Regions from separate parts of the Cupriavidus sp. GW822-FHT02D05 genome, predicted to be linked through region 2. Evidence: predicted binding sites of a transcription regulator. Region 2 holds the regulator's gene; each other region holds the start of a gene.
The links. Region 2 encodes FNR, which switches genes on or off when oxygen is low (the NO sensors DNR and NnrR bind a similar motif). Its sites were predicted from a motif close to TTGATNNNNATCAA; they were not measured.

Region 1: a site for FNR is predicted at 6,308-6,321, ahead of AC1RQK_RS18130 (TraR/DksA family transcriptional regulator). Genes of this name have one in related genera too.
Region 3: a site for FNR is predicted at 6,734-6,747, ahead of AC1RQK_RS37755 (universal stress protein). Genes of this name have one in related genera too.

Annotation. Positions count from the first base shown of each region.
Region 1 covers NZ_JBXAOE010000012.1:214,888-224,885, forward strand. Annotated here, with positions in the region: gene AC1RQK_RS18105 (ABC transporter permease) at 1-168, opposite strand, end outside; gene rbbA (ribosome-associated ATPase/putative transporter RbbA) at 184-2,964, opposite strand; gene AC1RQK_RS18115 (HlyD family secretion protein) at 2,969-3,955, opposite strand; gene AC1RQK_RS18120 (zinc-dependent alcohol dehydrogenase family protein) at 4,182-5,189, opposite strand; gene AC1RQK_RS18125 (universal stress protein) at 5,387-6,217, shown strand; gene AC1RQK_RS18130 (TraR/DksA family transcriptional regulator) at 6,494-6,874, shown strand; gene AC1RQK_RS18135 (BCAM0308 family protein) at 6,958-7,461, shown strand; gene AC1RQK_RS18140 (phosphoribosyltransferase) at 7,592-8,254, shown strand; gene AC1RQK_RS18145 (bifunctional acetate--CoA ligase family protein/GNAT family N-acetyltransferase) at 8,356-9,998, opposite strand, start outside.
Region 2 covers NZ_JBXAOE010000007.1:245,475-255,472, reverse strand. Annotated here, with positions in the region: gene nusA (transcription termination factor NusA) at 1-1,406, opposite strand, end outside; gene rimP (ribosome maturation factor RimP) at 1,403-1,891, opposite strand; gene rluB (23S rRNA pseudouridine(2605) synthase RluB) at 2,223-4,187, opposite strand; gene scpB (SMC-Scp complex subunit ScpB) at 4,193-5,269, opposite strand; gene AC1RQK_RS12000 (hypothetical protein) at 5,396-5,836, shown strand; gene AC1RQK_RS11995 (sulfite exporter TauE/SafE family protein) at 5,860-6,624, opposite strand; gene fnr (fumarate/nitrate reduction transcriptional regulator Fnr) at 6,923-7,648, shown strand; gene AC1RQK_RS11985 (hypothetical protein) at 7,735-7,980, opposite strand; gene AC1RQK_RS11980 (membrane protein) at 7,983-8,201, opposite strand; gene ccoG (cytochrome c oxidase accessory protein CcoG) at 8,269-9,768, opposite strand; gene ccoP (cytochrome-c oxidase, cbb3-type subunit III) at 9,824-9,998, opposite strand, start outside.
Region 3 covers NZ_JBXAOE010000048.1:2,548-12,545, forward strand. Annotated here, with positions in the region: gene miaB (tRNA (N6-isopentenyl adenosine(37)-C2)-methylthiotransferase MiaB) at 1-782, opposite strand, end outside; gene AC1RQK_RS37735 (hypothetical protein) at 877-1,257, opposite strand; gene AC1RQK_RS37740 (ClcB-like voltage-gated chloride channel protein) at 1,395-3,083, opposite strand; gene AC1RQK_RS37745 (DEAD/DEAH box helicase) at 3,391-5,061, shown strand; gene AC1RQK_RS37750 (serine/threonine protein kinase) at 5,095-6,156, shown strand; gene AC1RQK_RS37755 (universal stress protein) at 6,187-6,624, opposite strand; gene AC1RQK_RS37760 (hypothetical protein) at 6,884-7,045, shown strand; gene AC1RQK_RS37765 (M20/M25/M40 family metallo-hydrolase) at 7,341-8,858, shown strand; gene AC1RQK_RS37770 (carboxymuconolactone decarboxylase family protein) at 8,948-9,367, shown strand; gene AC1RQK_RS37775 (hypothetical protein) at 9,661-9,891, opposite strand.

The DNA of each region.
Region 1 (9,998 bases), on a different contig from region 2:
CACGATGGCCACCGATGCATTCGACACCTCGGCCTTGATGCCCTTGGCGACCGAATGCACGGCCAGCGTAAAGGCAAAGACGATCAGTGCCATCAGCGTCACATCGCTGAACAGGCTGCGCAACTCCTTGCCGCACAGCCTGGCCACGTTCTTGCACCATTGATTCATCGCGGCATCTCCCGGCTACGCTTCCTGCTTGCGCAGAAGCAGACGCGCGCCCGCCAGGTACAGCAGCGCGAAACCCAGCAAGGCCAGGTACATGGTGCCGAAGCTGCCCACGCCAAGCCCCTTGGTAAAACTGCCAAGGCTGACCAGCTGGAACCACGACGACGGAAAACCCAGGCCGATCCAGTAGCTGCTGCCCGTCAGCGTCGACACCGGATACAGCAGGCCGGAGAAGTTGACCGACGGAATCAGGCACAGGATCGCGGTGCCGAAGATGGCCGCCACCTGCGAACGCACGAAGGTCGACATCAGCAGCCCGAGCGCGGTGGCCGCCAGCACGAACAGCACGGCGCCGATCGACAAGGCGAGGAAGGATCCCTTCAGCGGCACCTGCAGCAGCACGATGGCCAGCGCCACCAGGGTCAGGTAGCTGATCATCGCCAGCCCCACGTAGGGCAGTTGCTTGCCGATCAGGTACTCGCCCACGCTGGCCGGGGAGGCGTAGAGGTTGGTGATCGACCCCATCTCCTTCTCCCGCACCACGCCGAGCGCGGTCAGCATGGTCGGGATCAGGATCAGCGCCAGCATGATGATGCCGGGCGTGATCGCGTAGATGCTGCGGAACTCCTGGTTGTAGATAAAGCGGGTCTCGATCGACACCGGCAGCGCGGCCGGGCGCTCCGGCTGCGCGCGCATCTGCGCATTGGCGTAGGCCAGCAGCACGCCACTCACATAGGCGCGCGTGGTGGCGCCCGGGAACGGGCTGGACCCGTCGACGCGGAATGCGAGCTCCGGCTGGCGCCCGGCCAGCAGGTCGCGCTCGAAGCCGGGCGGCAGCTCGACGATCAGCATATCGGCCGCGGCGCGCAGGCGCCGGTCCGCGTCCGCCTCGCTGTGCACGCCATCGGTCTGCACAAAGTAGCGCGAGCCGGAGAACTGCTCCACCAGCTCGCGGCTGGCATGGCTCTGGTCGCGGTCCAGCACGGCGAAGCGCACGTTCTCCACATCGAAGGACACGCTCCACGCCGCGGCGCACAGCAGCACGATCGGGCCAAGGATGGCGAATGCCAGCCGGAGCCGGTCGCGCGCCAGCTCCATGGCCTCGCGCCTGGCGAACGCCCAGGTCCGCGCCAGCCGCGAGCCGCCGGCATGCGCGGCTGGCCTGCCGACCGGCGCGGGGGGCGGGGCGGGTTGCGCGGGCGCAGCCGCCGCAGCCGAAGCAGCGGCGACCGCGGCGGCTGCGCCGTTCTCCGGGGTTTCCGCCTGCTCCAGGTAGCTGACGAACGCATCCTCCAGCGTCCGCGCGCCGCAGCTTTCCCGCAGCGCGTCCGGGCTGCCCACCGCCAGCACGCGGCCGCGGTGCATGAAGGAGATGCGGTCGCAGCGCGCCGCCTCGTTCATGAAGTGCGTGGAAACGAAGATCGTGACGCGCTGCTGGCGCGACAGCTGGACCAGATGGCGCCAGAACATGTCGCGCGCGCCGGGGTCCACGCCGGAGGTGGGCTCGTCGAGGATCAGCACTTCCGGATGGTGCAGGCAGGCCGCAGCCAGCTGCAGGCGCTGGCGGATGCCGAGCGACAGGGCGGCGGGCCGCGCATCGGCATGCTGGTCCAGCTCGAAATCGAGCAGGGCCTGCCCGACCGCCTTTTGCGCGCGCTCGCCCTCCATCCGGTAGAGCCTGGCATGCAGGTCCAGGTTCTGCCGTACCGTCAGTTCCTCGTACAGCGAGAACGCCTGCGACATATAGCCCACCCGCATGCGGGTACGCATATCGCCGGCGTCGATGGTCTGGCCGAGCAGGCGCGCGGTGCCGCTGGTGGCATCCAGCAGCCCGGTCAGCATCTTCATGGTGGTGGTCTTGCCGCAGCCATTGGAGCCGAGAAAGCCGAAGATCTCGCTGCGCTCGATGCGAAAGCTCACATTGTCCACGGCGGTAAAGGCACCGAAGCGCCGCGTCAGCCCCTCGGCCTCGATGGCGGGTTCGTCGCCATCCGGCGGGCGGGGCGGGATCACCAGTCCCGTGGCATCGCCGCGCCGGGCCGCCGGCAGCAGCGAGATATAGGCCTGCTCCAGGTCGCCGGTGCCCGCGCGCGCCAGCACATCGGCGGTACGGTCGCACACCAGCACCTTGCCTGCATCCATGGCCACCAGATGCTCGAAGCGCTGCGCCTCCTCGATATACGCGGTGGCAACGATCACCGTCATATTGCTGTGCTCGGCGCGCAGGTCCTCCACCAGGGTCCAGAACTGCCGCCGCGACAGCGGGTCCACCCCCGTGGTGGGCTCGTCGAGAATCAGCAGGTCCGGGTTGTGGACCAGTGCGCAGCACAGGCCCAGCTTCTGCTTCATGCCGCCCGAGAGCTTGCCCGCCGGACGGTCCGGGAAAGGCGCCAGGCCGGTGGCCGCGAGCAGGCGCTCGATGCGCTGGCGCCGCTGCGTGCCGCCCAGGCCGAACAGCCGGGCAAAGAAGTCCACGTTCTCGTAGACCGACAGCGTCGGGTACAGGTTGCGTCCCAGCCCCTGCGGCATGAACGCCACGCGCGGCAACAGCGCCTCGCGCGCTTGCCGGTCACGCAAGTCCGCGCCCAGCACGGTGGCATGGCCCTGTTGGATACGCTTGACGCCTGCAATCACGCCGAGCAGCGTCGATTTACCGACGCCATCGGGGCCGATCAGGCCGATGGTGGCATTGCCGGGCAGCGTGAGCGACACATTGTCCAGCGCCACGCTGGCGCCGTAGCGGTGCGACAAGCCATCGATCCGGATGGCCGCGGCACCGTCGGGGTGCGGACTCGGCATGGCGTCAGGCCGGCTGCGGGGGCAGCGTCAGCGCGGCGGGCCAGGGCTGCCTGGCATCCAGGCGCACAAAGCCATCGCCCGTCATGCCGGCCTTCAGTTTGGCCGCGTAGCGCTGGGCGACCTCGGGCGCCAGCTGCAGCTTGACGCGATACATCAGCTTGGCCCGCTCGGCATCGGTCTCGACATACTTGGGGGTGAACTGCGCCTCGCTGGCCACAAAGCTGACGCGGGCCGGGATCGGTTCGTCCTTCATTGCGTCCAGCACGATGCGCGCCTCGTCGCCGATAGCCAGCTTGCCGGCAGCACCCGCGGGCAGGAACACCGTGAAATACATATCGGCCAGGTTCAGCAGCGACGCCACGCGGCCGCCCGCCGGCAGCACCGTGCCGACCTCGATCACGCGATACTCCACACGCCCGGCCACCGGGGCACGGATGGTTGCCTCATCCTGCAGGATCTTCAGGCGGGCAATCTGGGCATCGGCCTCCGCGATCGCCGCGTTAGCCTCGCCAAGCGCGGCGCGCGCGCCGGTCACGCCCGCGCTCTCGCCATCCAGGCCAAGCTGCCGGCGATCGCGCTCGACGGCAGAAATCTGGCGGTCCTGGTAGAGCTTGACCGCCTCGGTCAACTCCAGCCGCGCCAACCGCTGGCGGCTCGCGCGCCCCTCGATCTCCGCCTGCGCGCGCGACGCCGCCTGCACGGCACGCTCGCGGGCTGCGGTGGCAAGGCTGAGTTGAGTCAATAATTCGGCGTCATCCTGCCGGGCCACCACGGCGCCCGCAGCCAGGGCATCGCCCTCGCGAACCGGCAGATCGATGACGCGGCCCGGATACTTCACCGCCACGTCGAGGCGGCCGATCTCCATGCGCCCATTGCTGTGGGCCACATCCGCCGGCCACGGGTCGCGCTGGCTGCCAAGCCACCACACGGCGGCTCCAATGGCGCCAGCAACGAACAATACCGCTATACCCCAGCCTGGTTTGAGTTTCATCGGCTACCTGTGCACCTGTGCGCTGAATGATGGAATGCCGCCGGGCGCTCCAGGGGGTTCAGGGTGTCGGGCAAAGGGGGGAAGGGGAGACGACAAAGACAGACCTTGATCCGCGGGGCGACGGCGTAGGGTCCAATGCTATCCGGCGGGGTGGGGCGTGGACTTGATCTAGCGCAAGTTGGTGCCGAAGGGGGCACTTTTTGGAGGGGGAGTTCTAATTAGGCGATTAAGCGATGCGCAGTACCGCCGCGCCGGCCAGGCGGCCCGCGCGCAGGTCGGCCAGCGCGGCATTGGCCTGCTCCAGCGGATAGACCGTGGTGGTGGTGCGCAGCGGCGTGGCCTGGGCGATCCGCATCAGTTCCAGCCCGTCGTCGCGCGTGAGGTTGGCCACCGACACGATCGACCGCTCCTCCCAGAGCAGGCGATAGGGGAAGGCCGGAATATCGCTCATGTGGATGCCACCGCAAACCACGGTGCCGCCCTTGGCGACGGCTTGCAGCGCCATCGGCACCAGCGCACCCACCGGCGCGAAGATCAGCGCGGCATCGAGCGGCTGCGGTGCGGGCTGGTCGCTTGGACCGGCCCAGCACGCCCCGGTGTCACGCGCGAACTGGCAGGCGGCGGTGTCGCCGGGGCGCGTGAAGGCAAAGATCTCGCGCTGCTGGGCGACGGCGATCTGCGTCACCAGGTGGGCCGCGGCGCCAAATCCGTAAATGCCGATAGACCGGACCTTGCGGGCGTCCCCCGCCATGCGCAGCGTGCGGTAGCCAATCAGGCCCGCACACAGCAAGGGCGCCGCATGCTCGTCGTCGTAGTGCTCCGGGATGGGGAAGCAAAAGCGGCTGTCGGCCACTACGTACTCGGCGTAGCCGCCGTCGCGCGTATAGCCGGTGAACTGCGGCGTATCGCACAGGTTTTCGCGACGCGCCGCGCAATAGCCACAGTGCCCGCAGGTCTGCCCGAGCCACGGCACGCCGACCCGGTCGCCCGGGGCAAGGCCCGTCACGCCTGCGCCACAGGACTCGACCCTGCCAACGATTTCGTGTCCGGGAATGAGGGCGGCTTTCGGGTGCGCGAGTTCGCCGTCGACAATGTGCAGGTCGGTGCGGCAGACGCCGCAGGTGCTCACCGCGATACGCACTTCGCCTGGGCCGGGGTCTGGCACGGGGACGCGCGCCAGGCGCAAGGCCGGCCCGGTGCCGTCGAAAATCATGGCGCGCATCGTCTCGTGCATGGTGACGTCCTCGGCGGTGCCCAGCATTTAGCCTAGGTCACGCTGACGGTTGCCGCTTGATCCGTATCCATGGCGTACGCGAGGCGCCAGCCCCTGTGCAGAAGGTATCGGCTTGACCTGAGTCAATAGCCACGTCCAAACGCTTCCTAGACTGGATTCAGGCTCCCAAACCCAAACCTAAACCGCACAGGAATGTTATGGAATACGCCAGCATCATGGTCCACCTGGACACCAGCCCACGTGCGCTGGACCGGCTTGAAATCGCTGCCCGGCTCGCCGTGGCGCGCCATGCCCGGCTGATCGGGCTGTTTGCCGGCTTTATGCCAGATGTCGCCTGGTTTTACCTGATGGAGGGTGCCGCGACCTATATCAACGAGGACCGCCAGCGGCGCAGTGAGGCGCGCGAGGCGGTGCACCGGCGCTTCCTGGCGGCAACGCAGGAGCTGGGGATCGAAACCGAGTGGCGGGCAGTGGATGGCGATCCGTTGATGATGGCGCTGCGCGAAGTGCGCGAGGCCGACCTTGTGGTTGCCGGGCAATACGATCCGGCCGACCCAGACAGCTTTGTCGCGACCCAGTTCCTGGAAACCCTCATCCTCGACGGTGGCAGGCCGGTTCTTGTCATTCCATTCGCAGGCCAGTTCGCTGTCCCCGGCGCACGTGTCATGGTGGCTTGGAACGGCGGACGCGAGGCCACGCGCGCCTTGCACGACGCCATGCCCTTGATCTGCGGCGGGCAGGCCAAGGTGCTTTGCGCGCAAGGTACCGGCGCGCGGCCCGATGCGAGCCTGCCGGGCCATGCCATGGCCGCGTTGGCAAGCCATGGCGTCCAGGCAGAGTTTGAACACTGCCAGGAAGGATCGGACATCGCCATCGGGGAAACCTTGCTCTCGCGCGCGGCGGATTTTGGCGCCGATCTGGTGGTGATGGGCGCCTACGGGCGCGGCCGCCTGCGCGAGTTGGTACTGGGTGGCGTCACCAGGGCTTTGCTGGACACCATGACGGTGCCCGTCCTGATGTCACACTAGTCACATCAACTGCCGGCATGGCGCGGGCGCGATATCCGCGCCCGCGCGCACCATGGCTGCGGCCGGCTCCGCGCATGGCCGGAAGTGAGATTGACGCAGATCATGCTAACCGGCAACCACCCACCTATATTGAAGCTTGAAGCGGAACGAGGGTTCAGCGCGCCACGCCGCAGGCACTTCGTGCCGGCGGCCCATCACTTGATCTGGCGCAAGCGGCCTGCCCGATGTCATCGCATCATGGATGTGGATCCACCTTGCCGCGCCCGGGAGTCGACGATGTCCGATTTAACGAAAGAGCAGCTCTCCAGCCTCGTCGCCTTGCTGGACAGCAGAGAGCAGAGAATCCGTGGCCAGATGGACGCCGCAGCCGTTTCCCGTACTGTGTCCGCCGAGCGCGAAGCGAGCGACGACGCGGATCTCGCTGAGCATGGCACCGAGGAGCGCATGGACGATGCCGTGGCCGAACACTACCGCATGGAACTGGCCGACATAGCGGTGGCGCGCAAGCGGATCGCCAGGCTCAGCTACGGCGTGTGCGTGGACTGCGGCGAGCCCATTCCTTATCCGCGCCTGCAAGCGTATCCCACGGCCAAACGCTGCACCCCGTGCCAGCGCAAGCACGAGCACATGTTCGGGGCGCCGAGCGGTATGCGATGAGCATGGGCGGGCTCGCCAGGTGAGTCCGCAATACTGCAGGCAGGCCGCGTGGGCGCTGCCCGATTCGATTTCAGGAGCCAGACATGAAAGTCCGTGAGCGTTCGAGCCAGGTCAGGCCGGCCCGTTGGGACCGGCTTCCCCAGGATCCCATCCACGATGCCTACAAGCAGCCGGAGCAGGCGCCCGCCATCGCTTCCTGTCCCGCTTGCCACGCGGTCCTCCTGAAAGGACGTTGGCAATGGCGGGCCGTGCCGCCCGGCGCCAAGGCGCTGATGTGCCCGGCCTGCCACCGCATCGCCGACCATGTGCCCGCGGCGCAGTTGACGCTGGATGGGGCGTTCCAGCGGGAGCACCGGGATGAGATTCTCGGGCTGGTGCGGCACCGCGAAGCCCTGATGAGAGAGAGTCATCCGATGGAGCGCATCATGGCGACGCAGACTCAGGAGGATCGCATCACCATCACGACCACGGGCTTTCACCTGGCACGCGATATCGGCTCTGCCGTGCATCATGCGTATCGTGGCAAGCTTGAAATCGACTATCCCGACGCCGACGAGACCCTCTATGTTCATTGGCACCGCGCTTGAGGACCGTCATGGCGCGCATTGGGGGCCGTCCAGTCTGACAGACACCTCGGCCTTACGGCGTCGATGGAAGTCGCTAGCCGGCTAGCCGGCTAGCCAGCTAGCTGGTCCCTCACCGGCAAAAGGTGATGTCATGACTTTCCAGGACAGGAACGAGGCCGCCGAGCGGCTAGCCGAAGCGCTCTCCGGGTACGGCGACGCCCATCCCCTTGTGCTGGCCATTCCACGGGGTGGCGTGCCGATGGGCAAGATACTCGCCGACCGGCTCGGCGGCGAACTGGACGTGGTCCTGGTCAGGAAGCTAGGGGCGCCATTCGACCGCGAGATGGCGGTCGGCGCGGTCGATGAAAGCGGCTGGGTCTACGTGACGCCCTACGCGGCACGAGTTGGCGCCGACTCCAGCTATCTCAACCAGGAGCGCAACGAACAGCTTGCATTGCTGCGCCGCCGCCGCAAGCAATACACGCCGGGGCGCGCCGCGCGTGCGCTGGACGGGCGCACGGTGATCGTGGTGGACGATGGGCTTGCCACGGGCGCCACCATGATTGCCGCATTGCATGCCGTGCGGCAGCAGCATCCTGCCCGGCTGGTATGCGCTGTGCCCGTGGCCGCGCCGGCTTCGCTCGCTGAGGTGCGGCGTTACGCGGACGAGGTGGTCTGCCTGCGATCGCCGGCCAATTTTTCCGCTGTCGGTGAGCATTATCGGGAGTTTCCGCAGGTTGAGGATGAGGAAGTGGTGGCTTGCCTGGAGGGCGATCCGGGGCAGCACGGGGTGGGGCGTTTGGCGGGACGGTAGTAGGGGTGGGCGTTCTGGAGGCGGTGCTTTTGGTCTTTTCCGGCTGCTGCCAGCCTCTGGCAGCCTGGCCAGTTAGGGAAAGGCGGGCGGCTAGCGCAATGTCATGGCCCATTGCCTGAGTTCGACCCCGTCAGCAAGAGGCGGAGTTCCACGCCGTCGCTGGCAGGCTGGCCAGTGCGCAGAACGTGGATACCGCTGCTTTCGGCGAGCCTGAGCATCGCCCTGTTGGTTGCCAGCGTGGTCCCGACCAGCTCCCGCGTGCCGCGTGCGCGGCAGTAGGCCACCATCTTGCCCAGCAGCAGGCTGCCGATGCCCTGGCGCTTGCAATCGGAGCGCACCGCCACGGCGAACTCAGCGCGCAGGTTGTCGGGGTCGGCTACGGCCCGCACTTCGCCCAGGATGGCCGGCTGCTCGCCGGTTGCCGCGCCGACGGCGACGAATGCCATCTCACGGGCGTAATCGATCTGGGTCATGCGTGCGAGCTGGCTGTGCGGCGGCTGGCGGATCATGCAGAAGAAGCGCATGCGGATGTCATCCGGGGTCATGGCGGCAAAGAAGGCCTGGTAGGCGGGCTCGTCTTCGGGATGCACCGGGCGCAATAGCAACGGTGCGCCGTGCCACGCCACGGTCTCCTCCAGTTCCTTGGGATAGGGCCGGATGGCAAGGCGGGCGGCGCCTGGCTGCGTAGCCGCCGCCACGCCGATGCGCGTGTCCAGGGCCAGCACGCCCGCGCCGTCGGCCAGCAGCGGATTGATATCGAGTTCGGTGATTTCCGGCAGGTCGCATAGCAGTTGCGACAGCCGGATCAGGACCTGGTATAGGGCGTCATGGCAGATCGGCGGCTGGTCCCGATAGCCTGCAAGCAGCTTCGCAACGCGCGTGCGGGCGACAAGATCCCTTGCCAGGTTGACATTCAGCGGCGGCAGGGCGATGGCACGGTCGGCGATGCACTCGGCGGCGGTACCCCCGTGTCCAAACAGCACCACAGGGCCAAACACCGGATCGGTGGTCGCGCCCAGGATCAATTCGAAAGCACCCGGCCGGCTGATCATGCGCTGGACCGTGAAGCCATCCAGGCGCGCCCCGGGCCGTTCGCTGCGAATGCGGGCTTCCATGTGCTCCAGGGCCTGCCGCACCTGGCCGGCAGACTGCAGGTCCAGCGCCACGCCACCGACATCGGACTTGTGCGTAATGTCCCGCGACAGAATCTTGGCGACAACCGGAAAGCCGACGCCTTCGGCAGCGGCGACGGCGGCATCGATGTCGGCAGCGGTCCGGGTTTCCACCACAGGGATGCCATAGGCGGTCAGGACCGTGCGGGCTTCGGGCTCAGTCAGCATCGAACGGCCGGTGGTGAGCGCGTCGCGGATGCACTGTCGCGCACGTTCGCTGTCGGGCTCGGCGCCGGCCGGAACCGATGGCGGCGTCTCCATCAGCAGTTCCTGGTTGTGGCGGTAGGCCACGGTCTGCAGGAAGCCGCGCACGGCCTGTTCCGGCGTGTCGTAGGTGGGAAGGCCCGCATGCCGGCAGATCTGGCGGGCGCGGGTCACCGAGTCGCCGCCGAGCCAGCTTGTGAAGACGGGGCGCGATACCGTCGACGGTATGGCCGGCGCAGTTGGCGTGATGGCGCTGGTGAGGGCAATGGCGATGTCGCTGCTTGGCACGATCGCCGTGGGCGCGTGGATCATCAGGATCGCATCGCTGCCGGGGTCCGCCGCAAGTCGCTTCAAGGTGTCGACGTAAC
Region 2 (9,998 bases):
TCGACGAGTTCGTCGACGGCCAATTCGGCCAGTTCGTCACGCGTGTGGATATTGCCTTCGGCCAGCTTGCCGATCAGTTCCGGGGTCAGGCCGTCGAGCGAGCGCAGATCCTGCGACACCTCTTCCACCTTTTCTTCCCGGGCCAGTTCCATCGTCAAGAGCGCATCGCGGGCGCGGTTGCGCAGCTCGTTGACGGTATCTTCATCGAAGGCGTCGATTTCCAACATCTCGCTGATGGGCACATAGGCCACTTCTTCCAGCGTGGAGAAACCTTCGTCGATCAAGATGTCAGCCACTTCTTCGTCCACGTCCAGCTTGGCCATGAACAACTTGCGCACCACGTCGCTTTCCTCGGCTTGCTTCTGTGCCGATTCTTCCTGCGTCATGATGTTGATCTGCCAGCCGGTCAGCTCGGACGCCAGGCGTACGTTCTGACCACTGCGGCCGATGGCGACGGCGAGGTTTTCCTCGTCGACCACCACGTCCATGCTGTGCTTTTCCTCGTCGACAACGATCGACTGTACCTGTGCCGGCGCCAGGGCGCCAATCACGAACTGCGCCGGGTCTTCCGACCACAGCACGATGTCGACCGCCTCGCCGCCAATCTCGTTACGCACCGCGGTCACCCGCGTGCCGCGCACGCCGACGCAGGTACCGATCGGATCGATACGCTTGTCATGCGCCACCACGGCGATCTTGGCGCGCACGCCGGGGTCGCGAGCGGCTGCCTTGATTTCCAGCAGGCCCTGCTCCATCTCCGGCACTTCGTTCTCGAACAGCTTGATCAGGAACTCGGGCGCGGTGCGCGAGAGCTCGATCTGCGGACCGCGTGCCGTGCGGTCCACATTCAGGATATATGCGCGGACACGGTCGCCGGTGCGCAGGTTTTCCTTGGGGATGATCTGGTCGCGGGCCAGCAGCGCTTCGACGCGACCGGACTCGACGATCAGGCCCTTCTTGTCGGCACGCTTGACCGTGCCGGTCATGACCTTCTCGCCACGATCAAGGTAATCGTTGAGGATCTGCTCGCGCTCGGCGTCACGGATCTTCTGCAGGATCACCTGCTTGGCGGCTTGCGCACCGATACGGCCGAACTCGACCGACTCGATCTGCTCTTCGACAAACTCATCAAGCTGGATGTCCGGATCCTGCTCGCGTGCCTCGAACATGAGGATCTGCTTGTCCGGCTCCTGCAGGCCCTGTTCATCGGGGACTACAAGCCAGCGGCGGAACGTCTCGTGCTCACCGGACTCACGATCGATGGCGACGCGAATATCCACGTCTTCCTCGAAACGCTTCTTGGTTGCCGAAGCGAGTGCCGCTTCCAGCGCACCGAATACCACATCCTTGTCGACGTTCTTCTCACGCGCAAGCGCATCGACGAGCAACAGAACTTCGCGGCTCATTGCTTGTTCCCTTTTTTCTGATTTCCTTTGAAGTCGATCACCGGCACCAGGCGTGCGCGATCAACATCGGATATGGTGAATTCCAGCAGCGCCGTGCCGTTCTGGCCTTCGAACTCGAGGCCAATCTGCTCTGCCCCCGGCTCACCGGTAGGCGTCTGCAAGATGCCGACGAAGTTCTTCTGCCCGTTGACCGGAAGGCGCAAGGTAACCCTGGCTTCCTGGCCCGCGAAGCGGACGAAGTCAGCCAGTTTCTTGAGCGGCCGGTCCAGCCCCGGCGAGGACACTTCGAGGCGCTCGTAGTCGATGTTCTCGACGGTGAGCACGTGGGTAAGCTGACGGCTTACCTTCTCGCAATCCTCAATGACGATGCCGGTTTCAGGCTGATCGATATAGACGCGCATGAGTCCGCCTGGAGCGCGCTCGAGCTCAACCAGCTCGTACCCCATGCCGTTCAGGGTGGTTTCGATCAAATCTGCCAGATGCACTGTATTCCCGAATAATGGCCATCAATACCGTGGCAGACCCAGCCCATCGGCACGGCCGTCTTGGTTGACGGCTTCAGCCAGCTTGCCTGCCAGTCATCCCGACCGGCGCGCCGCGAAACACGGCAAGCACACGAAACGGGCGAAGCAAAAAAAAATGGGCGCAATGCCCATCATTCGCCCACCCTTTTTGCAGGATGACTTTTGAATAGACTTTGATTATACGCTGTCGCGGTGCAAAAGGCAAAGGCACCCAGCTTTGGCAAGACAGGGATGCGGCCTGCGCCGCTCTTTTCCCTGCCAGGCCCGCCCAAGGCACCCTGCCTCGCATCGCTCAACGATTGCCGTCGCGGCCACCACCACGAGGACGGCGATTGCCGTTGGGCTTGCCGGCCTGCGGCATCACATTCCCATTGGCTTCGCCACCACCGCGGCGCTGGGAACGATTCTGACCGCCGCCCATACCGCCCATACCGCCCATGCCGCCGCCCATGCCAGCGCCACGGCCGCCACTGCGGCCGCCGCGGCCCGGGCCGCCCGGGCCGCGGGGGGAACCCGCCGCGCCACCACCCAGCTTGGTGGTATGGGACGTCAGCAGGGTCGGGCCACCGATGTAGCCCATCGACGTTTGCATCGGATCCGGCTGGCCGCGGCCAGCACCGCTGCCGCGCGGGCCGTTGCCGCGGTTGACGCGCGGCAGGCCGTCCATGCCGGTCGGCATCGGCATGCCGGCAATGGCTGCCTCGGTGCGCTGCTGCCGGCCACCCACCTTGCTGCCGCCGCGGGGACCGCTATCCCCCTTGGACGGCGCCTTCAGGCCGATGGATGCCATCAGCGCGCGCACGTCGTCCGCCGCGAGTTCCTGCCAGCGGCCGCGCTTCAGGCCGCGCGGCAGCAGGAACTGGCCGTAACGGGTACGGATCAGGCGCGACACGGTCAGGCCGACGGCCTCGAACATGCGGCGGACTTCGCGGTTGCGGCCTTCGGTCAGCGCCACGTGGTACCAGTGGTTGATGCCTTCGCCACCACCGTCCGCGATGCGCAGAAAATTAGCCTCGCCATCGTCGAGCTTGATGCCATGCAGCAGGCGCTGGCGATCGGCCTCGGCCAGCTCACCCAGCGTGCGCACCGCATATTCGCGCTCCACGCCGTAGCGCGGATGCATGAACTTGTTGGCGATATCGCCCGAGGAGGTAAAGATCAGCAAGCCCTCGGTGTTGAAGTCGAGGCGGCCCACGGCCACCCACTTCCCTGCCTTGATGCGCGGCAGGCTGTCGAACACGGTCGGACGGCCTTCCGGATCCGACTGGCTGACGATTTCGCCGGACGGCTTGTGATACAGCAGCACGCGCGGAGGCTTGGACGACACACGGCGATGAATCAGCTTGCCGTTGACCCGGACCTGGTCGGCCGGCAGGATGCGCTGGCCGATGTGGGCAGGCAGGCCATTGACCGAAACCCGGCCCTGCAGGATCAGCTCTTCCATTTCCCGGCGCGAGCCCAGTCCACCCTCGGCGAGCACTTTGTGCAGCTTGGGCGCATCATCGTCTGCAGACAGCTCGCGCACCGGCTTGACCCGGGCTTGCGGACCACTCGACTCTTCCTGGTCGTACTGACCGGAAATGACAAAGCGGAACAGGTCCTCGCCGCTCGCGGCGGCGGGCGCCTTCTCAGGCACACCCGCGGCTGGGCGCTGCGCGCCGCCTTTGCCCTTGTTACCCTTGCCTTGCTGGCGCGGGCCACCTTGCTGCCCTTCGGCGCCACCACGGCGAGCCGCGCCTTGCGGCTGCAGGCCTTGCTGCGGCTTGCGCTTGCGGGCGCCATTCCCGTTCGGGTTGGCGCGCGCGCCGTCACGCTGGCGCTCGCCCGTGGCTTCTCCGCCAGCTTCGCTTGCGCCTTCGGCATTGTCACCGCTGAAGTTCCGGCGGCCTCGCGGCGCCGGGCGTTCGCCCTGCTGCTCGCCGGCCTGCACAGCCTCGCCTTCCGCGAGCTTGCGTTTGCCACGCGTACGTCCCTTCCTTGCGCCGTCGCCACGCGCGTCTTGCGCGGCGCCCGCATCGGGGCCGCCCGCAGGGATTGCCGCCCCGCCGTCCGCGGCACGGTCGCCGTCGCGGTCCTGCGCGGCCTGGCGGCGCGTGGCCACCAGATTGCGCAAGCCACGGCGCAGGCCCTTGCGGCGCGGCGCGCCATCGGTGCCGGCGCCGCCTTCGGCGCCATTGCCGGCATCGCCGGCCGGCGTATCCGCCTGGCGGACGTCTTGATCAGAATCGGACAAGGTATTCACATTCGGATGTTGCATGGTGTTCAGTTGGACACGCGCTGGTCGTGCTCGTCGTGCTCGCTGGGGTGCGCCGGATTCGTCGTGGACGCCCCCGGGACTTCGGACGCCTGCTCGCCGGAGGCCACTTGTACGTGGTAACCGTTGGCGGGCGTGTCCGTTTGCTCATTTGTTTCACCGTCTTCGACGGCTTGCTCCGCGGCTATGTCGCCAGACAGCGCGCCGGCGGGCTCGGCGGACACCGGCTCGCTCCCTGGCTCACTGCCTGGCCCGGGCGTCGCCGGCACTTCCGCCTCGGCCTCGGGCGCGGGTGTGAACCCGGCTTCCGCTTGCGCCAAGGCCTCCTTCCTTTCAAACGCATCCACCAAATCGGCGATGCCATCCATGGCGCCGGCCGCAAGACCGTCGTGGGCAACCACGCCGGAAGAGGTCGGTTCACCCTCTCCGGCATCCGCCGCAACCAGCGCGGCAGCGCCGGCCTGATCAGCGCCAGGTTCCGCGAATGCCTCTTCGTCGCTATCCGCCGGCACCTTGCCCAGCGCCTCGAAGTCAATCGGCTCCTGATTCAGCAGCGCGACCTGCGCCTGGGCCTGGATGTCCTCCAGCGGCGGCAATTCATCGAGCGTGCGCAGGCCAAGGTCATCAAGGAAGTTCTTGGTGGTGGCATAAAGCGCAGGCCGCCCGGGCACGTCACGGTGGCCGATCACCTCGATCCAGCTGCGGTCCTCGAGCTTCTTCACGACTTCGGTGCTGACCGCGACACCACGGATTTCCTCGATATCGCCCCGCGTGACCGGTTGCCGGTAGGCAATGATCGCCAGCGTCTCCATCACGGCGCGGGAGTACTTGGGCGGCTTTTCAGGATTCAGCCGATCCAGGTATTCACGCATGACAGGGCGGCTCTGGAAACGCCAGCCACTGGCCAGTGCCACGAGTTCCACGCCGCGTTGCTCCCAGTCGCGGCGCAGCTCTTCGAGCAGCACACGAATGGTGTCGGCACCGACGTCGTCGGCAAACAGCCGGCGCAAGTCATTGACGCGCAAGGGTTCCTGCGCGCAGATCAGCGCGGTCTCGAGGACGATCTTCGCCTCTTGGGTATTCATGTTGATTGCGTGCAGCCTGTCTTTGCACCTGCGCCCCGGTTGATCCCGGGCGCACTGGAGATTGCGGGTTCAGCGGTAGGGATTGCCACCGCCATCTGGCCGCGCAGCCAACCGCATGCTTGATGCATGCCAGCCGTGCGCCTTCTTTTATTGCATCGGGTGCCGGACCTGACCGGCAGGAGATCGCCCGGCCACCGGCATTATCTGCCAGTCGACGGAGCCCTTGCGTCGCGCCTTCCCCCTGATGTGGCGGACCTGTCCGGCGCGGCGTTTATCATCGAACGCGCCGGGTGCAAGAAAATACGGATATCGGGCCTGCTGGCCTATTTCACCCCGCCCTGCCGTAGCTGGTCTTTTGAACCGAATCTTTTGAACCGGACGGCGGATGGGGAACGGTCCCTGGCGCTGATGCCTGCCTGGGTGTTCCTGGCATGCATCCCTGAGCAGCGGATGCTACCTGACGATGCCACGATGAAATACGTGCGCGATATCGCTGTTCTTGCGATTGTATGGCATTCCCTGGCAAACCTGCAACCGATTCGCACAGCTACCTCAGCGAAGAAGTGACAGATACACCACGAAGCAGCGCTTCAGAAGACCAGGCAGAATCCATGCGCGGCAAGCGTCTCAGGCAAAAGCAGCGCGCGCGCCACCCCGGCCAAGCCAAAGGCCACCACCGCAAGCCCAGCGCCAGCCCGCAACGCCGGGCGCCGCGAAAGCTGCCTGAGATAGCCGGACAGGCCCGAGATCACCAGCAGGTTCGGCAGGGTGCCCAGGCCAAACACGGCCATCACCAGCGCGCCCGACGGGGCATTGCCGGCCAGCAACGCCATGGCAAGAGCACCGTACACCATGCCGCACGGGACCAGCCCCCAGGCTAGCCCCATGCCGTAGCGGCGCAGCAACCGGCCCTGCCCATACGCCCGGGCCACAGCCGGCAAGCGCGCCCCGACGGCACCAAGGCCGCGCAGCAAGCCACCCGCGCCCCGGGCGGCGAGCCGCTCCAGCCAACCCGTACCCATGGTGCGCCCGCGCAACATCCACAAGCCCGACAGCACCAGCATTACACTGCCGACCCCGAACAGCCAGCGCTGCAGCGGCAGGTACTGCGTCTTCCAGACGCCGGCGCCAAGGGCGCCCAGCAAGCCTCCCAGCACCGCATACATGCTCAGCCGCCCGGCATGCATGACAAGCAGTTCCAGCAACCAATGGCCGGGACGCCGGAGCACCGTGGCAGGCACGCGCGCAACGCCGCCCTGCTCCGCCGCCAGCGCGATCCCGCCGCACATGGCGGCGCAGTGCACGCCGCCCAGCAAAGCCAAGGTAAATACGCTGATAAGCACGCCTATGGTCAACTTCTCCTCCCAATCACACAATCGCAACGTCTGGCGCGGTAAAATGCGGCGAACGCGCCCCCGCAGCTCCAAGAGGCGCTATCAACATGAGGCCTTGCGCCCGCGCACACCAGCGCGCTCGCACAACATGACGACGGGCACGGCAAGCCGCGCTGCACAGATAGCGCACTGCCGCAAGACCCGCGCGCCAGGCCGATGTGGATAGCGCTTCCAACCGACGACTCTCAACGTCAAGCTCTCAACTCAATGCGCCCGCCACATCGCGCTTGACTGACTGCGCTAAACCGACAGGCCCCAATTGCTCACCACCATTCCCATTACCGAGATGTCGCCCCGCTGCTCCACTTGCTCGCTCGGCCAGCTCTGCCTGCCCGTCGGCATGTCGCAGCAGGACCTCGAAAAGATGGATACGCTGGTCCAGGACCGGGTGCGCGTACGCAAGGGCGAAACCCTGTACCGCCTCGGCGATCCTCTCACCGCCGTCTACGCGATCCGCTTCGGCACGCTCAAGACCCACCTGACAATGGAAGACGGCCGCTCGCAGATCACGGGCTTCCACCTTCCCGGCGAAGTCGTCGGCCTCGACGGCCTTGGCGAGATGCAGCATGCGTCGGACGCCACCGCGCTGGAAGATACCGAAGTCTGCGTGGTACGCTTTGGCGATCTCCAGACGCTGTCCAACGTCCTGCCGTCGCTGCAGCATCAGTTCATGCGCCTGATGAGCAAGGAGATCTCGCAGGACCAGGTCATGTTGATCACGCTCGGATCGATGCGCGCCGAGGAGCGGCTTGCCGCTTTCCTGATCAACCTGTCCGAGCGCTTGTCCGCGCGCGGCTATTCGGCCTCCGAGTTCGTGCTGCGCATGAGCCGCGAGGAAATCGGCAGCTACCTGGGGCTCAAGCTCGAAACCGTCAGCCGCCTGTTCTCGCGCTTTGCGGAAGCCGGCCTGATCCAGATCCGCCAGCGCCACGTCAAGCTGGTCGACATGGTGGGGATCAAGCAGATCGTCAACAAGTCCTGCTGACCTGCACGTCGCGCGCCGCCCTCGCCCGCGGCGGCTCGCCGCGATGCCGCGCCTGCTGGCCTGAACCGGCAAGGCGCGCATCGCAATCACTCCAGCTCGTCCGTGTCCGCCAGCCGCGTGGGCATGGTGTACAGCGTCAAGCCGCTCGACAGCGCGCACAGCACCCACGCGATCAGGAAACCCACGGTGTAGACCGCCTCCCGCGATGCCTCGACCGGCTGGCCGAAGAAGCGCAGGTCGCCGGGATCGACCATGGAGAATACCAGCGCGGTCGTCAGCCCGGCGACCAGGAAAGCGGGCCACAGCACCCACATCAGCCAGCGTAGCCTCATGATCACCTCGCTTGCGCCGCGACCGGCGCTGCCTGGCGTGCCGCGCTGCCCGCCTTCTCAACCACCAGGCCGTGGCGCGCCACCCCTTCCTCAATGGGCGGATCCGGATGGGTCATGGCCAGCCAGATCGTGACCCCGCAGGCCACCATGGCCACGAACGGCCCACTCATCAGCAGCCACGGCCATGGCTCCTTCCACCAGGGATTACTTTGCTGCGTCATCTGGCCTCCTCTAGATCTAGATCGCGTATGTTGCGTACGGATTGGTGCAACCAGCGTCCCTGCCGCCTCATAGATTGCGCGGCACGATAAAGCTGGTGCTCTGTCGAATCTCCGCGCCATGGCTCCCCGCGCCCTCGTCGGGCACCGCGGTCACTGTGACCTCGATCTTGTGCGTGCCCTGCGCCGCGGACTCGATCGGCACGCGCACCCGGATGGGAATCAGGCGATTGGACGTGGGCTCCAGGTTGCCGGCAGCGTGATCATATTCCACAGCCAGGCCCTTGAGCTCATCGCTGCCCGCGCTGACGGCGACGCGCATTGGCGCCTCGGTCGTGTTGATCAGCTGCAGCCGGTACACGTTCTCGATCCAGCGCCCTTCCACTTCCCGCCCCAGCGCGCCGCGGTCGCGGATGATATCGACCTTGAGCGGCGTGCGCATGGCCAGCGAGGCCATGAAGCCGGCGACCAGCGCCAGCCAGATCACCGAGTAGATCACCGTGCGCGGCCGCACCAGGCGCTTGCGCGCCACGGTCTCGGAGAGCGCGCTGCGCATGGCGTTCTCGGACGTATAGCGGATCAGCCCGCGCGGGTAAGCCATCTTGTCCATGACCTGGTTGCAGGCGTCGATACAGGCGCCGCAGCCAATGCAGTCGTATTGCAGGCCATCGCGGATATCGATGCCAGTAGGACAGACCTGCACGCAGATGCTGCAATTCACGCACGAGCCCAGCCCGGCGGCCTTGTGGTCCGCCTTGCGCGAGCGGCTGCCGCGCGGCTCGCCGCGGCCCACGTCATAGGTGACCACATAGGTGTCGCGATCCACCATCACGCTCTGGAAGCGCGCATACGGGCACATGTACTTGCAGACCTGCTCGCGCATGAAGCCGGCGTTGCCCCAGGTGGCAAACGAGTAAAACAGCATCCAGAACGTCTGCCACGGACCCAGCGAGAGGCTCAGCACCTGCGCGCCGAGCGTGCGAATGGGCGAGAAATAGCCGACGAAGGTAAAGCCCGTCCATAGCGCGATCACGATCCAGAGCGTGTGCTTGGTGGCCTTCAGGCGCAGCTTGCGCACGCTCCAAGGATCGCCGTCCAGGCGGATGCGGGCAAAGCGGTCGCCTTCCACATGCCGCTCGATCCACATGAAGATCTCGGTGTACACCGTCTGCGGACAAGCGTAGCCGCAAAACAGCCGCCCCGCGATCGCCGTGAAGAGAAACAGCGACACCGCGGAGATCACCAGCAGCACGGCAAGGTAGATCACGTCCTGGGGCCACAGCACCAGGCCAAAGATATAGAACTTGCGCGCGCCGAGATCGAACAACATGGCCTGGCGGCCATTCCACTGCAGCCAGGGCATGCCATAGAAGAACAGCTGGGTCAGGACCACCATCCAGACCCGCCAGCTCGAGAACGCACCCGACACCGAGCGCGGATAGATCTTGCGGCGGACTTCGTACAGGGTCTCGTCCGACGTTTCCGCGTCCGCCGAATCAGGCGTGGGCGCTCGCAGCGGCGCCCACGCGGCCCCGTTCCTTTCAAGCGGCTCCGGTCCGGGGGCGTTCATGGGCGAACACCCCCGCCGCGGTGCGGGCCCGGCTGACAAGCATAAGCGCAGTGGCTCATTGCTTCGCCCCCTCGCCTGCGCCGCCGGTGTTGGACAGGCCCCAGACATAGGCCGTCAACATGCGGATACGCTCTGGCGTGAGGATTTCCTCGTGCGCCGGCATATGGTTGTTGTGGCCCTTCAGGATGGCGTCGACGATGTTCGCCTCCGAGCTGCCGTACAGCCACACG
Region 3 (9,998 bases), on a different contig from region 2:
TGGTTGACCAGCTTCGGGCAGCGCTCGTACATCTCGATCAGGCGCGGCGTGAACTCCTTCGGGTGGCTGGTGGTGTAGCGGATGCGCTCGATGCCGGGGATCTCGGCCACGTATTCGATCAGCAGCGCGAAGTCGGCGATCTCGCTGGTGCCGCCCATGGCGCCGCGATACGCATTGACGTTCTGGCCCAGCAACGTGACTTCGCGCACGCCTTGCTCGGCCAGCCCGGCGACTTCCGCCAGTACGTCCTCGAACGGGCGGGAGACTTCCTCGCCACGGGTGTAGGGCACCACGCAGTAGCTGCAGTACTTGGAGCAGCCTTCCATGATGGAGACAAAGGCGCTCGGGCCTTCCACGCGTGCCGGCGGCAGATGGTCGAACTTTTCGATTTCGGGAAAGGAAATGTCCACCTGCGAGTGGCCGGTCTGCTGGCGGCGGTTGATCATGTCAGGCAGGCGGTGCAGCGTCTGCGGGCCGAACACCACGTCGACATAGGGCGCACGCTTGACGATGGCGGCGCCTTCCTGGCTCGCCACGCAGCCGCCCACGCCGATCACCAGGTCCGGCTTGACGGCCTTGAGCGCCTTCAGGCGGCCCAGTTCGGAGAACACCTTCTCTTGCGCCTTCTCGCGCACGGAGCAGGTGTTAAAGAGGATGACGTCCGCTTCTTCCAGCGTGTCTGTCTTCTCCATGCCCTGGGTGGCATGGAGCATATCGACCATCTTGTCCGAGTCATACTCGTTCATCTGACAGCCGTAGGTTTTGACGAAGACTTTTTTCATGGTGCCGATCTCAGTGGTTGACCTGGGGGCATCAGGGTTTTATGGGGGCGAAAGATATCCGGGCCTCGGCGCGTCGCCGCGCCCCGGACTACGACTATTGCGCTGCTTTTTGTTCCTGCTCGGTCAGCACCCAGGCCGTCAGCAACTGGCCGTAGAGGTCGAGCTTGAACCGTACCGGCAGCTTCTGGCCGGCCACCGCCCCGATGGGCAGCAACTGGTTGTCCGTGCCGAACAGCCGCAGGCCCGGCGCCACGCCAACGGTCTTGCCGTCCAGCGTGGCCGACTGTGGCGCGCTGGGCGACTGCGCGGCGAGCACCAGCTTGGCCTTGGCCGCGTCCGCGGGGATCACGCGCAACGCTTGCTGCGCATACGCCGTTGCCGGCAGCAGCGCGGCGGGCAAAACAAGCGATGCAGCTAGCAAGGTGGCCCGGACCAAAGCGAAAAAGGCAGGGCGCGCGGCACGGTTGGCTGGCATGAAGGCTCCGGCAGAAACGGTTCGGAAAAAGAAAGCGGATAACGAAAGCGGAAAACGAAAGCGATTCGGGTCTTCTCCCCGGTGGCGCGGGCCGGGCAACCTAATATTCTACCCGGTCGCCCGCCGGCCGCGCGGCGCTAGAACAGCCCGGATGCTTCCTGCAGCACACGCTGCTTGGAGACCGTGCCCATCAGCTCGCGCCCGGCCGTATCGCGGATCAGCGGGATCCGGTTGAGCGCGTGATGGGTGAACAGCCGCAGCGCGTCGGGCAGCCGCGACTCCGGCGTCAGGGTGGGGAAATCGCGTTCGCACAGTGCCAGCAGGCCCGCGTGCGGCCGCTCGCGCAGGGCACGTTGCACCGCATGGATCGACAGCGCGCCCAGCAGGCAGCCATCCGGCCCAATCATATAAAGATAGCGCGTGCCGGTCTCGGCGAACTTGTCGCTGGCCTGCTCCAGCGTGGCCTCGGGGCCGATGACGGTGTCGGTGGCGTCGCACAGCCCGGCCAGCGTCAGCGCCCGCGCGCGCTCCGCGGCGGCGGATGCCTGGGTGCGCTCTGCCACCACGCTGTACAAGGACAAGGTCTGGCAACGCGATGCGGTGTAGTAGGCCGCCGCAGCGCCGATCATGCCCGGCAGCAGCAGCGCCGGGGCCAGCGTCATCTCGAACACCATCAGCACCGACATCAGCGGCGCCTGGCTGGTGGCGGCCAGGAAGGCGGCCATGCCAACCAGCGGCAGCAGCGGCGCGCCGCTGCCGCCTGGCACGGCGGGTGCCAGCAGTTGTCCGAGCGCCGCGCCGACGAACAGCGAAGGCGTGAACACGCCGCCCACCGCACCCGAGCCCATGCTGAGCACGGTGGCCAGCAGCTTGGCCAGCAACACCGCCGCCAGCGATACGCTCAAGGGGTGCGCCTGCAAGATCGACTGGATGGTGTAGTAGCCGTTGCCGACCACCTCGGGCACCCAGATCGCCAACACGCCCACCATCGCACCGCCCAGCGCCAGGCGCGGCACCAGGCCGCCCGGCACCCGGGCAAAGGCACCCTTGGCCAGGCTGGAGGCGCGCATGAAGAGGGCGCCGGACACGCCGGCCAGCACGCCGAGCAAGACCGCCGCCAGCAGCATGGGCGGATGCAGCAGGTCGGCGGGCACGGTCAGGCCGGGGTAGAGCGGCTGCAGGCCGCCATGTAACTGGCTGACCACCGTGCCCGCCACGGAAGCCAGGAACAGCGGCATCAGGCGCTGCACTGCCACTGCGCCGAAAACCACCTCGGCCACGAAGACCGCCGCCGATAGCGGCGTGTGGTACACCGAGGCCAGCCCGGCGGCCGCCGCGCAAGCCGTGAGCATGCGCCGCAGGTTGGTGTCGCCATCCGGCCCGCTGCCGCCGCGCGCGGACGGAAACACCGATCCGCACAGGGCCGCGAGCTGGATCATCGCGCCTTCCTTGCCCACCGAGCTGCCGGTGACGATGGAGCAGAACGAAGACAGCGCGCGCAGCAAGGTGATGCGCACCGGCAGGCGCCCGGTGCCGCTGGCAACCGCCTCCATATAGTCGGAGACGCCTGGCTGCGCGGCGTTGAGCTTGGCTGCCGCCGTCAGCAGCAAGCCCGCGATCACGCCGCCGAGCGTCGGGATCGCCACCCGCCAGATCAGGGCGAGGCCCGCGAATACCGTGACGATATCGGCATGCGTGCCAAACATCACATAGCCGCTTGCGTCCAGCGCCTCCTTGAACAGGGTGGTGACGATGGCCGCGGCAATCCCTACCGGGATGGCAGTAAAGAGGGTGACTTCCTGGTCTTCGATGAACCTGAACCGCATCGTGTCGGCATCCGGGGGCTGGGATGGGCTGGGCCGGGCTGGCGCGCGCCCGCGCGGTGCGTGGGCTCACCCAGGCAGGGGCCAGGCGGGGGATGGCCGCCATCATAGCGCAGCGGCGCGCGCGTCCCTCGGGGCGCAGCGCGCGCGTGAAAGCGCCAGGCTGGTACACTAGCGGTCTTTCCTCCTAAAGAAGCGGGGGCAGTCGCCTCGCTTCGCCGGTCGGTATTTCCGGTTTTCGGTTTTCTCACTCACGTCGCCCCCGCGATTGGCGCACCACATGCGCAAAGGGCGGCCGAAGCGTCAATTCATGTCTTTTTCCGAACTTGGCTTGTCCGACAAGCTTATGCGTGCCGTGGCCGAACAGGGCTATACCACGCCGACTCCGATTCAAGCGCAGGCGATTCCCGCCATCCTGAAAGGGGGCGACCTGCTTGCCGGCGCGCAGACCGGCACCGGCAAGACGGCCGGCTTCACGCTGCCGCTGCTGCAACTGCTGTCCGAATCCTCGGCCGGCCGCGAACCCGCGCGTGGACAGCGCCTGCCGGTGCGCGCACTGGTCCTGACCCCGACCCGCGAACTGGCGGCGCAGGTGGAAGAAAGCGTCCGTAACTACGGCAAGTACCTCAAGCTGCGCTCCATGGTGATGTTCGGCGGCGTGGGCATCAACCCGCAGATCGAACAGCTCAAGCGTGGTGTCGATATCGTGGTGGCCACGCCCGGCCGCCTGCTCGATCACCTGTCCCAGCGCACCATCGACCTGTCGCACGTGGAAATGCTCGTGCTGGACGAAGCCGACCGCATGCTCGACATGGGCTTCATCCACGACATCCGCAAGATCCTCAACGTCTTGCCGCCGAAGCGCCAGAACCTGCTGTTCTCGGCCACCTTCTCCGACGAGATCCGTGGCCTGGCCGACCGCCTGCTGGACAACCCCGCTTCCATTGAAGTGGCGCGCCGCAATACCACGGCCGAAACCGTGGCGCAACGCGTCTACCCGGTGGACCGCGAGCGCAAGCGCGAACTGCTGGCCCACCTGGTGCGCGAGAACGACTGGCACCAGGTGCTGGTGTTTACCCGCACCAAGCACGGCGCCAACCGCCTGGCCGAGCAGCTCGACAAGGACGGCCTGTCGGCATTGGCGATCCACGGCAACAAGAGCCAGTCGGCCCGCACGCGCGCGCTGACCGAGTTCAAGGCCGGCACGCTGCGCCTGCTGGTGGCGACCGATATCGCCGCGCGCGGCATCGACATCGACCAACTGCCCCACGTGGTCAACTACGACCTCCCCAACGTGCCCGAAGACTACGTGCACCGTATCGGCCGTACCGGCCGCGCCGGCGCCGAGGGCGAGGCGATCTCGCTGGTCTGCGTGGATGAAATCTCGCTGATGCGCGATATCGAGCGGCTGATCAAGCGCCAGATCGAGCAAACCATCTTGCCGGGCTTCGAGGTCGATCCGAGCATTCCGGCCGAGCCGATCCAGAAGGGCCGGCAGGCACGCGGCCAGGGCCAGGGCAACGGTGGTGGCGGCCGTGGCCGCGGCCAGGCACCCGCCGGCGGCCAGCCGCGCGGCCGTGCACCGGCAGCGGAAGCTGGCGAGCGCCAGCAACGTCCGGCACGCGCGCCGCAAGGCCGCGGCCAGGCTCCGGCCGCGGCCGATGGGCAAGGCCAGCGCCGCGCGCCGCAGGCACCGGGCCAGCGCCCGGCGCAGGGCAGCGGCCGCCCGGCTTCGGCTGGGCAAGGCAACCCGCGTAACGGTCAGGCCAACGGCAACCGCACCGGCGAGGCCAACGGCAACCGTGCCGCTGGCAATGGCAATGGCAACCGTGATCGCAATGGCGATGTCAACGGCAACCGCGCCGGTGCCAACACCCACGCCGCGCAGCCGCGCACCGGACAGGATCCGGCGGCACGCGGCCGCCGTCCGGCGCCGCAAGCCGCGCTGCTGGGCGGCCAGCGCGCCAAGCCCACGCGCTAACTCCATAACGTTCCCCAACGGCTGCCACGCGCAATGTCCAGTTCAGGGTTTGACCTTCAGGTGCCCGGCGACGGCGGCACGCCCATCGATGGCGATGGCGTGCCCTACGCCAGCCTCACGCCGGACCTGATGCTGGATGCCATGGAGGCCGCCGGGTTCGAGCCGGATGGCCGCCTGCTGGCGCTCAATAGCTATGAGAACCGGGTCTGGCAGGTGGGGATCGAAGGCAGCGCGCCGGTGGTGGTCAAGTTCTACCGCCCCGGCCGCTGGAGCGACGCCGCCATCCTGGAAGAGCATGCTTTCGTGCGGCAACTGGCCGACGCCGAGATTCCGGCGGTGCCGGCCATCGCGCGCGACGGCGCCACGCTGCTGGCGCATGCGGGTTTTCGCTTCGCGGTGTTTCCCCGCTGCGGGGGGCGCGAACCGGAGCTGGATCGTGCCGATACGCTGACCTGGCTTGGCCGTTTCATCGGCCGCATCCATGCGCTCGGCGCCACGCATCCTTACCAGGCACGCCCCACCATCGACGTGGACACCTTCGGGGTGGCCCCGCGCGACTGGCTGCTGGCGCAAGACTGTATTCCCCTGGAACTGCGCCCGGCTTGGCAGGCGGTTGCCGACCTCGCCGTGGATGGCGCTCGCCGCTGCTTCGAGCGCGCGGGCGATGTCGCGCAGTTGCGCCTGCATGGCGATTGCCATCGCGGCAATGTGCTGTGGATCGAGGAGTCGCATGCGGGTTCGCGCCCACCCGGGCCGCACTTTGTCGATTTCGACGATAGCCGCATGGGGCCGGCGGTGCAGGATCTGTGGATGCTGCTGGAAGGCGACCGCGCCGCCCAGCAGGGCCAGATGGCCGACATCCTGGCCGGCTATGAGGATTTCGCGGAATTCCAGCCGCGTGAGCTTTACCTGATCGAGGCGCTGCGCACGCTGCGCCTGCTGCATTACAGCGCCTGGCTGGCCAGCCGCTGGCGCGATCCGGCCTTTCCGGCGGCATTCCCGTGGTTTGGGACTGCCCGCTACTGGCAGGACCGCATCCTCGAGCTGCGCGAGCAGGTCGCGCTGATGGACGAGCCGCCGCTCTGGCCGGTCTGACCCGGCGCCGGCCAGCCCAGGCCGGCTGCCTTACTTCTTGCCCGGGGCCTTGACCAGGACGACCGGGCACGGGGCGTGCGCCAGCACCCGTCCCGCCACCGAACCAATCACCGCATCGAAGAACGAGCCGCGGCCGTGCGTGCCCATGACGATGCCGCGTGCGTCCACGCTGGCGGCGTAGGCGACGATGCGCTCCGGCGCAAAGCCGTGCAGCGCATGTTGCTCGAAGGCGATGCCCGCGGCGCCGAGGATGTCGGCCACGGACTGCATGGCCTTACCGCTTTCTTCCTGATGCCAGGCGTCGATGGTTTCCTTGCTGACGAAGGCGCGTACCTGTCCGGTGACATCGGGCGTCACATGGACCACATGCACGGTAAAGCCGCTTTGCAGCAGTTTGCCTTCGGCGATAAAGCGAGCGGCTGCGTCGGAAAAGGGCGAACCGTCGGTGGCGAGCACGATGTTGGTCATGGCGGCTATCTCCTGTAGTGGCTGTGATCGTTGTCGGCATGGCGGCCCCCGCCGGGTGGCTCGGGGGCGGTCACTACTGTCATCATGGCACCCTGCGGGCAACCTTGCCTGGATCCAGATCAAGTCCGGGCGCAATCGCCGGCACCTTCCATGAGCCTTCCAATTTCCCGTTTTGACGGTTTTTTTGCACCGTGCCGTGGCATCTCAGCGCCTTTTTGATGCGGGGAAATCTACGCTGCAGATAGGACAACTCTGTCGGATGTTCCGGCTTGCCGCCATGTGGATCTACTATCGGTTGGCGATCGGCGCGCTGGCCATGCTCGCGCTGATCCTGCTTTTTGCCATGGAATTCGGGCTGGCCAGTGCCATTGCGCGCCGCGAGGAGGGCTTTTCCCGGTCGCCCGATGAGCAGGGTCCCTGAAGGTGCCTGCGCGCTGCCGGGCCCGATGAAGGCGCGCCGCCAGGGGCGCCGTGCGTGGACAAGTTGCATGTAGCGGTTCAGACTGCCGGGTGCGGGCCGCGCGGCTGTCTCGCGGCCCGCCCGTCGTATCCGTCGCCATGCACTTTCCTATCCAACAAGAGCCATGAGACTACGTTCCCTTGCCCGCGCGCCTGGCAGCGCGCCGCATTGCGCCCCCCTGCATACCCATTCCCATACCTTCCAGTCCCCCTTGCGCAGCGCTGTCCGCGCGACCGTGTGCAGCGCCCTCGGCGCCATGCTGCTGGCCGCTGGCGCGCACGCCGCCACGCTCGACGGCGTGCAGCTGCAGCAGCACGCCGATCAGGCCGCGGCGCGCAGTTACCGCGAATGGGTCGAGTTGCTGGCGCTGCCCAACGACGCCACCGTGCCGGCGGATATCCAGAAGAACGCGGACTGGCTGGTCAAGGCCTTCGCCCGGCGTGGCTTCCAGGCGCGCGAGCTGCCCAATAACGGCAAGCCGATGGTCTACGCCGAATACCCCGCCAGCACGCAGCAAAGCGCTGGCCCGCGTAAGACCGTGCTGTTCTACATGCATTTCGACGGCCAGTCGGTAACGCCGTCGCAATGGGCGCAGCCCAGCCCGTGGGAGGCTACGCTCAAGGCGCGCAGCGCCGATGGCAAGTGGGAAACGCTGCCGCTGGACAAACTCTACGCCGGCCAGGTCGATCCCGAATGGCGCGTGTTCGGGCGTTCGTCGTCCGACGACAAGGGCCCCATCGTGATGTTCCTGGCCGCCATGGATGCGCTCAAGGCCGCCGGGGTGGACCCGGCGGTCGATATCAAGGTGCTGCTGGATTCCGAGGAGGAGAAGGGCTCGCCGTCGCTGGGCAAGGTGATCGCGGACAACCTGGCGCTGCTGCGCAATGACGGCATGGTGATCTTCGATGGCCCCATGCACCAGAGCAACCAGCCCACGCTGATCTTCGGCAACCGCGGCGTGCTGCTGGTGCAGCTCAAGGTATTCGGCGCCAGCCAGGGCCTGCACAGCGGCCACTACGGCAACTATGCCGCCAACCCCGCGCAGCGGCTGGCAAACCTGCTCGCCACCATGAAGGACGACGACGGCCGCGTCACCATTGCCGGTTACTACAAGCCGGTAAAGATCGATGAACGCGCGCGCCGCATCATGGCCGCCGTGCCAGACGACGAGGCCGCGCTGCGCCGCCGCCTGGGCATCGCGCGCGCCGAGCGCGTTGGCGCCAACTACCAGGAGGCCATGCAGTACCCCACGCTGAACGTGCGCGGCATGGCCGCCGGCGACGTGGGCGAGAAGGCCCGCACCATCATTCCGGAAGTGGCGGTGGCCGAAATCGATATCCGCACCGTGCCGGAGACCAGCCCGCAATCCCTGTTCGGCCTCGTCAGGCAGCACGTGGAAAAACAGGGCTACCACCTGGTCAAGGGCGAGCCTACCGACGACGACCGCGCGCGCTATCCCAAGCTTGCTTCGGTCACCGCGGGCGAGGTCTCGGCCTCCAGCTCCGCCGCGCGCACGGACCTGTCGGCGCCGATCAGCCGGTGGCTCACTCAGGCTATGCAACAGTCCTACGGCAAAGCGCCGGTGCAGATCCGAATGATGGGTGGCACCGTGCCGACCGGCGCGGCGGTGCAGGCGCTGCAGGCGCCGTTCGTGATCGTGCCGCTGGTCAATGCGGACAATAACCAGCACAGCTACGACGAGAACATGCGGTTGGGCAATTACCGCGATGGCATCCGTACCGTGATGGGCATCCTGCAGACACCGTTCAAGTAAGGGGCAACGCCGTAGGCCGCAGGCGCCGCGTATCCGCCAGGACGCGGCGTGCCTGCCCAATGACCCATGCAATCACAGGAGATAGCAAGATGACGCAAGCCAGGCAAGATCCCGCCGCCTACGCGCAAACGCCGGCCTTCGAAGCCGGCCGGCAGGTACGTTCGGAAGTCATGGGAGAACAACACGTGCAGCGCGCGTTCGACGCCGCGCAACAGCAGGGCGATGTCGGCCTGCAGCAACTGGTGACGGAGTTCGCCTGGGGCACGGTGTGGACGCGTGACGGCCTGGACCGCAAGCAGCGCAGCCTGGCCACGGTATCGATGCTGATCGCGCTCAACCGGCCGCAGGAACTGACCGGCCATCTGCGCGGCGCCCTGGCCAATGGCGTGACGCCGCTGGAATTGCGTGAACTGGTGGTGCACAGCGCGGTGTACTGTGGCTTTCCGGCGGCGCTGGACGCCGGGCGCAAGCTGGCCGAAGTGCTGGAGGCTGCCAACGTGAAGGGCTAAGTGGGCGGTAGCAGGCGGGAGCAGGCTTGTGGCAGATGCACGGTGCGGATTCAACCGGAATCATGCCAAATGCGCGGCGCTTGCCTTGCAAGCGCTTAACCGCCCAGGCGCGCAAGCGTGTCAGTCCTAACGCTGCAGCGCCTGCGCGGCGAAGCTCACGAGGTAGCCGCTGCCCAGGCAGGCGGCGATCCATCCGGCGAGGATCAGGGCGGTGTCTTTGACGGTCATGATGCGTTCCTGCTGTCTGTGCAGTCTGTGCTGTCTGTGCTTTCCGTGCAGCGCTTGCTTGATGCTCACACGGAGAAACCGAACGGATAGTCGTGCTTGACCGTGCGGGCGCCGTCGCTGAACGCGTCGACCTTGCGCGCGCCATCGGTATAGGCGTCGGCCGAGCGGTGCACGTAGCCGTAGTTGTCGCCGGCGTGGGTGCCGCGAGCGTCCGCGGCAAAGGCGGAGTTCAGGGAGAGCAGGGCGGTGCCGGCGATGGCGGCAGCGAGGAACAGGCGGGCGGTGGTAATTCTCATGATCTATCTGCCTTGTTGAAATTGGGAGAACATGTTCCGTCTCCATGTGACAAAGGATAGATCTGGTACGGGATCGATAAGGGTCCCTGTATCGTATTCGATATTCA